4 regions of the Priestia sp. FSL R5-0597 genome follow, and region 1 is predicted to be linked to each of the others. Evidence: a T-box and tRNA genes for the amino acid it is inferred to sense, from the RefSeq annotation. Region 1 holds a T-box; the other regions hold tRNA genes.
The links. The T-box of region 1 lies ahead of thrS (threonine--tRNA ligase). A T-box ahead of a tRNA ligase gene usually reads a tRNA of that ligase, here a tRNA-Thr.
Positions count from the first base shown of each region.

Region 2: it has a tRNA-Thr gene. The T-box ahead of thrS (threonine--tRNA ligase) is inferred to sense a tRNA for this amino acid. The anticodon was not compared.
Region 3: it has a tRNA-Thr gene. The T-box ahead of thrS (threonine--tRNA ligase) is inferred to sense a tRNA for this amino acid. The anticodon was not compared.
Region 4: it has a tRNA-Thr gene. The T-box ahead of thrS (threonine--tRNA ligase) is inferred to sense a tRNA for this amino acid. The anticodon was not compared.

Region 1 covers NZ_JBBOUZ010000001.1:4,543,014-4,545,190, reverse strand. The annotation lists gene ytxC (sporulation protein YtxC) at 1-851, shown strand, start outside; T-box leader at 912-1,160, shown strand; gene thrS (threonine--tRNA ligase) at 1,204-2,177, shown strand, end outside.
Region 2 covers NZ_JBBOUZ010000001.1:406,083-408,259, reverse strand. The annotation lists tRNA gene MKX72_RS02220 (tRNA-Leu) at 53-134, opposite strand; tRNA gene MKX72_RS02215 (tRNA-Leu) at 165-253, opposite strand; tRNA gene MKX72_RS02210 (tRNA-Cys) at 268-341, opposite strand; tRNA gene MKX72_RS02205 (tRNA-Gly) at 379-453, opposite strand; tRNA gene MKX72_RS02200 (tRNA-Gln) at 459-533, opposite strand; tRNA gene MKX72_RS02195 (tRNA-His) at 562-637, opposite strand; tRNA gene MKX72_RS02190 (tRNA-Trp) at 668-741, opposite strand; tRNA gene MKX72_RS02185 (tRNA-Tyr) at 747-830, opposite strand; tRNA gene MKX72_RS02180 (tRNA-Thr) at 841-916, opposite strand; tRNA gene MKX72_RS02175 (tRNA-Phe) at 942-1,017, opposite strand; tRNA gene MKX72_RS02170 (tRNA-Asp) at 1,033-1,108, opposite strand; tRNA gene MKX72_RS02165 (tRNA-Met) at 1,112-1,188, opposite strand; tRNA gene MKX72_RS02160 (tRNA-Val) at 1,200-1,275, opposite strand; tRNA gene MKX72_RS02155 (tRNA-Glu) at 1,299-1,373, opposite strand; tRNA gene MKX72_RS02150 (tRNA-Ser) at 1,395-1,486, opposite strand; tRNA gene MKX72_RS02145 (tRNA-Asn) at 1,490-1,564, opposite strand; rRNA gene rrf (5S ribosomal RNA) at 1,574-1,689, opposite strand; rRNA gene MKX72_RS02135 (23S ribosomal RNA) at 1,800-2,177, opposite strand, start outside.
Region 3 covers NZ_JBBOUZ010000004.1:77,189-79,365, forward strand. The annotation lists tRNA gene MKX72_RS28175 (tRNA-Ala) at 1-35, opposite strand, end outside; tRNA gene MKX72_RS28180 (tRNA-Pro) at 41-117, opposite strand; tRNA gene MKX72_RS28185 (tRNA-Arg) at 122-198, opposite strand; tRNA gene MKX72_RS28190 (tRNA-Leu) at 208-296, opposite strand; tRNA gene MKX72_RS28195 (tRNA-Cys) at 309-382, opposite strand; tRNA gene MKX72_RS28200 (tRNA-Gly) at 393-467, opposite strand; tRNA gene MKX72_RS28205 (tRNA-Leu) at 487-568, opposite strand; tRNA gene MKX72_RS28210 (tRNA-Lys) at 582-657, opposite strand; tRNA gene MKX72_RS28215 (tRNA-Gln) at 662-736, opposite strand; tRNA gene MKX72_RS28220 (tRNA-Tyr) at 744-827, opposite strand; tRNA gene MKX72_RS28225 (tRNA-Thr) at 836-911, opposite strand; tRNA gene MKX72_RS28230 (tRNA-Val) at 916-991, opposite strand; rRNA gene rrf (5S ribosomal RNA) at 1,106-1,221, opposite strand; rRNA gene MKX72_RS28240 (23S ribosomal RNA) at 1,285-2,177, opposite strand, start outside.
Region 4 covers NZ_JBBOUZ010000001.1:157,684-159,860, forward strand. The annotation lists rRNA gene MKX72_RS00895 (23S ribosomal RNA) at 1-781, shown strand, start outside; rRNA gene rrf (5S ribosomal RNA) at 892-1,007, shown strand; tRNA gene MKX72_RS00905 (tRNA-Asn) at 1,017-1,091, shown strand; tRNA gene MKX72_RS00910 (tRNA-Glu) at 1,095-1,169, shown strand; tRNA gene MKX72_RS00915 (tRNA-Val) at 1,193-1,268, shown strand; tRNA gene MKX72_RS00920 (tRNA-Thr) at 1,273-1,348, shown strand; tRNA gene MKX72_RS00925 (tRNA-Tyr) at 1,357-1,440, shown strand; tRNA gene MKX72_RS00930 (tRNA-Gln) at 1,448-1,522, shown strand; tRNA gene MKX72_RS00935 (tRNA-Lys) at 1,527-1,599, shown strand; tRNA gene MKX72_RS00940 (tRNA-Gly) at 1,609-1,683, shown strand; tRNA gene MKX72_RS00945 (tRNA-Ala) at 1,706-1,781, shown strand; gene rocF (arginase) at 1,945-2,177, shown strand, end outside.

The DNA of each region.
Region 1 (2,177 bases):
TCTTTAAATATGTAGAAGACGCAGTCATTGTATATGAGTCTTTATGCGCGAAGCGAAGCGCTTTATCATATGGTTCACAGTGCTTGAAGTTGGTGAATAATCAGCTTTTAGTTATTGATGAGACATACAATCGAGAGGCCATTTTACAAGACATGGTGATACCGGTATTAACGCACGTGATTTTAAAAAAGAAAGAAAAAAAGATGATGGTAAACATATTAAAAGAACAATTTTTCTATTCAGAAGAGGAAGAACAAGATTTGCTGCTTCAAATTATGGGGGGGATTATGGAAGGAGAGAGAGGCGAAATTCCGCAAAAAACATTTTCCCTTCCAAGAGAATTACTTATCCGCCAGGCTCTTCAAGACTTCTTCATTCATAATGTAACATTCACCTTTGAGTCTTTTCTCCAATTCCGTTTAAAAGAATATCAAGAGCGGCTGCGCTATTATGCTGAGCTGGCGATTGATGAATATAAGCTTGAACAAGACTATCAAATTCTTATTCATCAGCTGCGTCAAGCAGCTAATGAAAGACAGTCATCTACAGGCGATGTGTATGTAATGCATTTGAATAAAAACAAGTTTGTATTGTACGACCAAAGCAGTAGATATGTTCCGGAGCGTGAATGTGCAGCCCTAGCAGAGGCCTTTCTATCTGAACAAGAATCAGTATACATAGACTCAACTATCATCGCGCCTTTGCTGAGTTTATCTCCAGCTGCTATTCATCTGTATAGCGACCAGCATGATCATGATTTTGTTTATACCATTCAAAATATTTTTCAAGAAAAAGTGATGTTATACGAAAAAAATGAATTTCCGTTTGATCAAAAGCAAAATATAACGTGAAAGGTTGATTTCTATTTTGAAAATGAATATAATAAATGCATATTGAAAAACAGCTATATGTCACAAGTTATGATGAGGACATGAGTGTATATTTACGGTTTATAGAGAGGGAGATCTAGGCTGAAAATCTCCTAACACGGAATATATTCTTACCACCTCTAAACTTCAGTAGTAAACGAGCAGCGTCTCTAGTAATTACTGACGGAATTTCCGTTATAAAACCTCGAGCCGCTTCGGGTTATTTGGGTTATCCAAGATACGAAGAGGAAACAAGGGTGGTACCGCGTGTATACACAACTCGTCCCTTTTTATAAGGGACGAGTTTTTTGTTTTTACAAAAAGTTTATTAGTTATGTTAAAGGAGTGGAAAGTTGTGTCAGAAGTAATCAAAATGACATTTCCTGATGGAGCTGTTAAAGAGTATCCAAAAGGATCATCAACAGAAGATATTGCGGCTTCTATTAGCCCGGGATTAAAGAAAAAAGCATTAGCAGGTAAAGTAAACGGCGAGCTGCTGGATTTACGTACGCCAATCGAACAAGATGGCAGTCTTGAAATCATTACGCAAGATGCTCCTGAAGCGCTTGAAATTATGCGCCATAGTACAGCGCATTTAATGGCTCAAGCAATCAAACGTTTATACAAAGATGTAAAAGTACAGCTAGGTGTAGGCCCGGTTATCGAAAATGGGTTTTACTATGACATCGATATGGAAGAATCAATTACTCCTGAAGATTTAGGTAGAATTGAAAAAGAAATGAAAAAAATCGTTAATTCAAATATTGAAATTGAACGAAAAGAAGTTTCTCGTGAAGAAGCCATTCAACTTTTTAAAGAAGTTGGCGATGAACTAAAGCTTGAATTGATCGATGCGATTCCAGCAGGTGAAAAGGTGACGATTTACCAACAAGGCGAATTCTTTGATCTTTGCCGAGGTGTGCACGTGCCGTCAACAGGCAAAATTAAAGAGTTTAAACTATTAAGCGTAGCAGGTGCTTATTGGCGCGGAGACAGCGACAATCAAATGCTGCAGCGTATTTACGGTACAGCATTCTTTACAAAAGCAGATTTAGACGAGCATCTTCGTCTTCTTGAAGAAGCAAAAGAACGTGACCACCGTAAACTTGGTAAAGAGTTAAACTTATTTACAAATTCTCAAAAAGTAGGACAAGGTCTGCCTTTATGGCTTCCAAAAGGTGCGACGATCCGCCGTATTATCGAACGTTATATCGTAGATAAAGAAGTAAGCCTTGGTTATCAGCACGTTTACACGCCGGTGCTTGGAAGTGTAGAACTTTACAAAACGTCTGGTCACTGGGAGCACTA
Region 2 (2,177 bases), 4.1 Mb from region 1:
GACCAATAAGTAAAAATAAAAACAGGAATCATCCTGTCAAGTAAAGCTAAAGTACCGATGGTCGGGGTCGAACCGACACTCCCGAAGGAACACGATTTTGAGTCGTGCGCGTCTGCCAATTCCGCCACATCGGCAAAATAAAAAAGGCAAGTTAAAATTATAAATGGTGCCGAGGGCCGGACTTGAACCGGCACGGTAGTCACCTACCGCAGGATTTTAAGTCCTGTGTGTCTGCCAATTCCACCACCCCGGCAGCTTGTAAATAAATGGAGGCGGCAACCGGATTTGAACCGGTGATAAAGGTTTTGCAGACCTCTGCCTTACCACTTGGCTATGCCGCCATTTACTCAAGACTAAATAACTTTATTAAAATTAAATTGGAGCGGAAGACGAGGTTCGAACTCGCGACCCCCACCTTGGCAAGGTGGTGTTCTACCACTGAACTACTTCCGCAAATATGGCTGGGCTAGCTGGATTCGAACCAACGCATGACGGAATCAAAATCCGTTGCCTTACCGCTTGGCGATAGCCCAATATTGGAATATGCATATCGTTTATAAATGGGGCGACTGATGGGAATCGAACCCACGAATGCCGGAACCACAATCCGGTGCGTTAACCACTTCGCCACAATCGCCACGTATATATGCAATATTAATTTTATAATTGGCAGGGGCAGTAGGAATCGAACCCACACTGACGGTTTTGGAGACCGTAGTTCTACCTTTAAACTATGCCCCTGTAAATGGTGGAGGGGGGCAGATTCGAACTGCCGAACCCGAAGGAGCGGATTTACAGTCCGCCGCGTTTAGCCACTTCGCTACCCCTCCACAATAACTGTGGTGCCGGCAAGAGGACTTGAACCCCCAACCTACTGATTACAAGTCAGTTGCTCTACCAGTTGAGCTACACCGGCATTTTAAAAACAAATGTTTTTAAAATGGTGGCTCGGGACGGAATCGAACCGCCGACACAAGGATTTTCAGTCCTTTGCTCTACCAACTGAGCTACCGAGCCTTATTAAATTTAAAATGGCGGTCCCGACGGGAATCGAACCCGCGATCTCCTGCGTGACAGGCAGGCATGTTAACCGCTACACCACGGGACCACTTGGTTGCGGGGACAGGATTTGAACCTGCGACCTTCGGGTTATGAGCCCGACGAGCTACCGAACTGCTCCACCCCGCGATGATAATATATGGTGGAGGATGACGGGATCGAACCGCCGACCCCCTGCTTGTAAGGCAGGTGCTCTCCCAGCTGAGCTAATCCTCCACTATTATGTAGATAAAAATAAATGGTGACCCGTACGGGATTCGAACCCGTGTTACCGCCGTGAAAGGGCGGTGTCTTAACCGCTTGACCAACGGGCCACTGTGCTAATTAAATAAAAATGGCGGAGAGCAAGGGATTTGAACCCTTGAGACAGCGTTAACCGCCTACACGATTTCCAATCGTGCTCCTTCGGCCACTCGGACAGCTCTCCAAATGGCTCCACAGGTAGGACTCGAACCTACGACCGATCGGTTAACAGCCGATAGCTCTACCACTGAGCTACTGTGGAATAATAACAGCCTGGCAACGTCCTACTCTCACAGGGACAAAGTCCCAACTACCATTGGCGCTAAAGAGCTTAACTTCCGTGTTCGGTATGGGAACGGGTGTGACCTCTTCGCTATCGCCACCAGACATATTATATTATACATGATTTAAAAAAGAAAGCAAGACTTTTTTGAAAAAGTTTTGTTCTTTCAAAACTAGATAACAGGTTGCTGAGTAAAGCTTACGCTTTTAAAAGTTTGGTTAAGTCCTCGATCGATTAGTATCAGTCAGCTACACATGTCGCCACGCTTCCACCTCTGACCTATCAACCTGATCATCTTTCAGGGATCTTACTAGCTTGCGCTATGGGAAATCTCATCTTGAGGGGGGCTTCATGCTTAGATGCTTTCAGCACTTATCCCGTCCACACATAGCTACCCAGCGATGCCTTTGGCAAGACAACTGGTACACCAGCGGTGTGTCCATCCCGGTCCTCTCGTACTAAGGACAGCTCCTCTCAAATTTCCTACGCCCACGACGGATAGGGACCGAACTGTCTCACGACGTTCTGAACCCAGCTCGCGTACCGCTTTAATGGGCGAACAGCCCAACCCTTGGGACCGACTACAGCCCCA
Region 3 (2,177 bases), on a different contig from region 1:
CAAGGCAGGCGCTCTCCCAGCTGAGCTAAGGCCCCATAAATGGTCGGGAAGACAGGATTCGAACCTGCGACCCCTTGGTCCCAAACCAAGTGCTCTACCAAGCTGAGCTACTTCCCGGTTATGGCGCGCCCGAGAGGATTCGAACCCCTAACCTTTTGATCCGTAGTCAAACGCTCTATCCAATTGAGCTACGGGCGCTTATTAAAATGGTGCCGAGGGCCGGACTTGAACCGGCACGGTAGTCGCCTACCGCAGGATTTTAAGTCCTGTGTGTCTGCCAATCCCACCACCCCGGCAGGACTTATACCTGGAGGCGGCAACCGGATTTGAACCGGTGATAAAGGTTTTGCAGACCTTGGCCTTACCACTTGGCTATGCCGCCAATATATATATGGAGCGGAAGACGAGGTTCGAACTCGCGACCCCCACCTTGGCAAGGTGGTGTTCTACCACTGAACTACTTCCGCGCATTTATCTAAATTAAGATGCGGGTGAAGGGACTTGAACCCCCACGTCATAAGACACTAGATCCTAAGTCTAGCGCGTCTGCCAATTCCGCCACACCCGCGTGTAAATATAACTGGTGAGCCATGAAGGACTCGAACCTTCGACCCTCTGATTAAAAGTCAGATGCTCTACCAACTGAGCTAATGGCTCTCTATGGCTGGGCTAGCTGGATTCGAACCAACGCATGACGGAATCAAAATCCGTTGCCTTACCGCTTGGCGATAGCCCAATAAAGATGGTGGAGGGGGGCAGATTCGAACTGCCGAACCCGAAGGAGCGGATTTACAGTCCGCCGCGTTTAGCCACTTCGCTACCCCTCCGATATAAATGGTGCCGGCAAGAGGACTTGAACCCCCAACCTACTGATTACAAGTCAGTTGCTCTACCAGTTGAGCTACACCGGCACGATGGTGGAGGATGACGGGATCGAACCGCCGACCCCCTGCTTGTAAGGCAGGTGCTCTCCCAGCTGAGCTAATCCTCCAAAGAATCTATATAAGCGCGTTAATAAGCGTTATTTTGAATACTCATAATAAACTATTTCAAATAAAAAACCCCTATGCTCTTTACAAGAGACTCATAAGGGGTTTTATTCATTGCCTGGCAACGTCCTACTCTCACAGGGACAAAGTCCCAACTACCATTGGCGCTAAAGAGCTTAACTTCCGTGTTCGGTATGGGAACGGGTGTGACCTCTTCGCTATCGCCACCAGACAAGAGATTGCTCTCTCAAAACTAGATAACAGTTGGCTGAGTAAAGCTTACGCTTTTAAAAGTTTGGTTAAGTCCTCGATCGATTAGTATCAGTCAGCTACACATGTCGCCACGCTTCCACCTCTGACCTATCAACCTGATCATCTTTCAGGGATCTTACTAGCTTGCGCTATGGGAAATCTCATCTTGAGGGGGGCTTCATGCTTAGATGCTTTCAGCACTTATCCCGTCCACACATAGCTACCCAGCGATGCCTTTGGCAAGACAACTGGTACACCAGCGGTGTGTCCATCCCGGTCCTCTCGTACTAAGGACAGCTCCTCTCAAATTTCCTACGCCCACGACGGATAGGGACCGAACTGTCTCACGACGTTCTGAACCCAGCTCGCGTACCGCTTTAATGGGCGAACAGCCCAACCCTTGGGACCGACTACAGCCCCAGGATGCGATGAGCCGACATCGAGGTGCCAAACCTCCCCGTCGATGTGGACTCTTGGGGGAGATAAGCCTGTTATCCCCGGGGTAGCTTTTATCCGTTGAGCGATGGCCCTTCCATGCGGAACCACCGGATCACTAAGCCCGACTTTCGTCCCTGCTCGACTTGTAGGTCTCGCAGTCAAGCTCCCTTGTGCCTTTACACTCTACGAATGATTTCCAACCATTCTGAGGGAACCTTTGGGCGCCTCCGTTACATTTTAGGAGGCGACCGCCCCAGTCAAACTGCCCACCTGACACTGTCTCCCGGCCCGATCAGGGCCGCGGGTTAGAATTTCAATACAGCCAGGGTAGTATCCCACCGACGCCTCCACCGAAGCTAGCGCTCCGGCTTCTCAGGCTCCTACCTATCCTGTACAAGCTGTACCAAAATTCAATATCAGGCTACAGTAAAGCTCCACGGGGTCTTTCCGTCCTGTCGCGGGTAACCTGCATCTTCACAGGTACTATAATTTCACCGA
Region 4 (2,177 bases), 4.4 Mb from region 1:
AGGTAGGAGCCTGAGAAGCCGGAGCGCTAGCTTCGGTGGAGGCGTCGGTGGGATACTACCCTGGCTGTATTGAAATTCTAACCCGCGGCCCTGATCGGGCCGGGAGACAGTGTCAGGTGGGCAGTTTGACTGGGGCGGTCGCCTCCTAAAATGTAACGGAGGCGCCCAAAGGTTCCCTCAGAATGGTTGGAAATCATTCGTAGAGTGTAAAGGCACAAGGGAGCTTGACTGCGAGACCTACAAGTCGAGCAGGGACGAAAGTCGGGCTTAGTGATCCGGTGGTTCCGCATGGAAGGGCCATCGCTCAACGGATAAAAGCTACCCCGGGGATAACAGGCTTATCTCCCCCAAGAGTCCACATCGACGGGGAGGTTTGGCACCTCGATGTCGGCTCATCGCATCCTGGGGCTGTAGTCGGTCCCAAGGGTTGGGCTGTTCGCCCATTAAAGCGGTACGCGAGCTGGGTTCAGAACGTCGTGAGACAGTTCGGTCCCTATCCGTCGTGGGCGTAGGAAATTTGAGAGGAGCTGTCCTTAGTACGAGAGGACCGGGATGGACACACCGCTGGTGTACCAGTTGTCTTGCCAAAGGCATCGCTGGGTAGCTATGTGTGGACGGGATAAGTGCTGAAAGCATCTAAGCATGAAGCCCCCCTCAAGATGAGATTTCCCATAGCGCAAGCTAGTAAGATCCCTGAAAGATGATCAGGTTGATAGGTCAGAGGTGGAAGCGTGGCGACATGTGTAGCTGACTGATACTAATCGATCGAGGACTTAACCAAACTTTAAAAGCGTAAGCTTTACTCAGCAACCTGTTACCTAGTTTTGAGAGAACAAAACTTTTTCAAAAAAAGTCTTGCTTTCTTTATCAAATCATGTATAATATAATTTGTCTGGTGGCGATAGCGAAGAGGTCACACCCGTTCCCATACCGAACACGGAAGTTAAGCTCTTTAGCGCCGATGGTAGTTGGGACTTTGTCCCTGTGAGAGTAGGACGTTGCCAGGCTATTATTATTCCACAGTAGCTCAGTGGTAGAGCTATCGGCTGTTAACCGATCGGTCGTAGGTTCGAGTCCTACCTGTGGAGCCAACTGGCCCGTTGGTCAAGCGGTTAAGACACCGCCCTTTCACGGCGGTAACACGGGTTCGAATCCCGTACGGGTCACCATTTATTTTTATCTACATAATAGTGGAGGATTAGCTCAGCTGGGAGAGCACCTGCCTTACAAGCAGGGGGTCGGCGGTTCGATCCCGTCATCCTCCACCACCGTGCCGGTGTAGCTCAACTGGTAGAGCAACTGACTTGTAATCAGTAGGTTGGGGGTTCAAGTCCTCTTGCCGGCACCATTTATATCGGAGGGGTAGCGAAGTGGCTAAACGCGGCGGACTGTAAATCCGCTCCTTCGGGTTCGGCAGTTCGAATCTGCCCCCCTCCACCATTTTTATTGGGCTATCGCCAAGCGGTAAGGCAACGGATTTTGATTCCGTCATGCGTTGGTTCGAATCCAGCTAGCCCAGCCATAGAGAGCCATTAGCTCAGTTGGTAGAGCATCTGACTTTTAATCAGAGGGTCGAAGGTTCGAGTCCTTCATGGCTCATTTTAATAAGCGGAAGTAGTTCAGTGGTAGAACACCACCTTGCCAAGGTGGGGGTCGCGAGTTCGAACCTCGTCTTCCGCTCCATTTCTATATAAAAAAACATATTGGGGCCTTAGCTCAGCTGGGAGAGCGCCTGCCTTGCACGCAGGAGGTCAGCGGTTCGATCCCGCTAGGCTCCACCATACATATAAACGTACAACCTTTAAGCAATTTGCTTAAAGGTTTTTTTGTGTAGTTTCTACAAATTAGAATTGTATATATATTCAAAAAAGTGTCGAGTTGAGCCATCGCTCATTTAGCCGTTACAATAAGAGAGTAGCAACATTTGTGATGGGGGGACATATTATGAATAAGCTTTCAATTATTGGAGTACCAATGGATTTAGGTCAAACTCGCCGAGGGGTCGATATGGGGCCAAGTGCGATACGATATGCAGGTGTTATGGAACGCATCGAGAATATTGGATATAGTGTAGAAGATAAAGGGAATATTGAAATTGCCTTAGCTGAACGAGTACATAGTGATGAAAATACAAACTTAAAGAATTTAAAAGCTGTAGCGGATGCTAGCGAAAGACT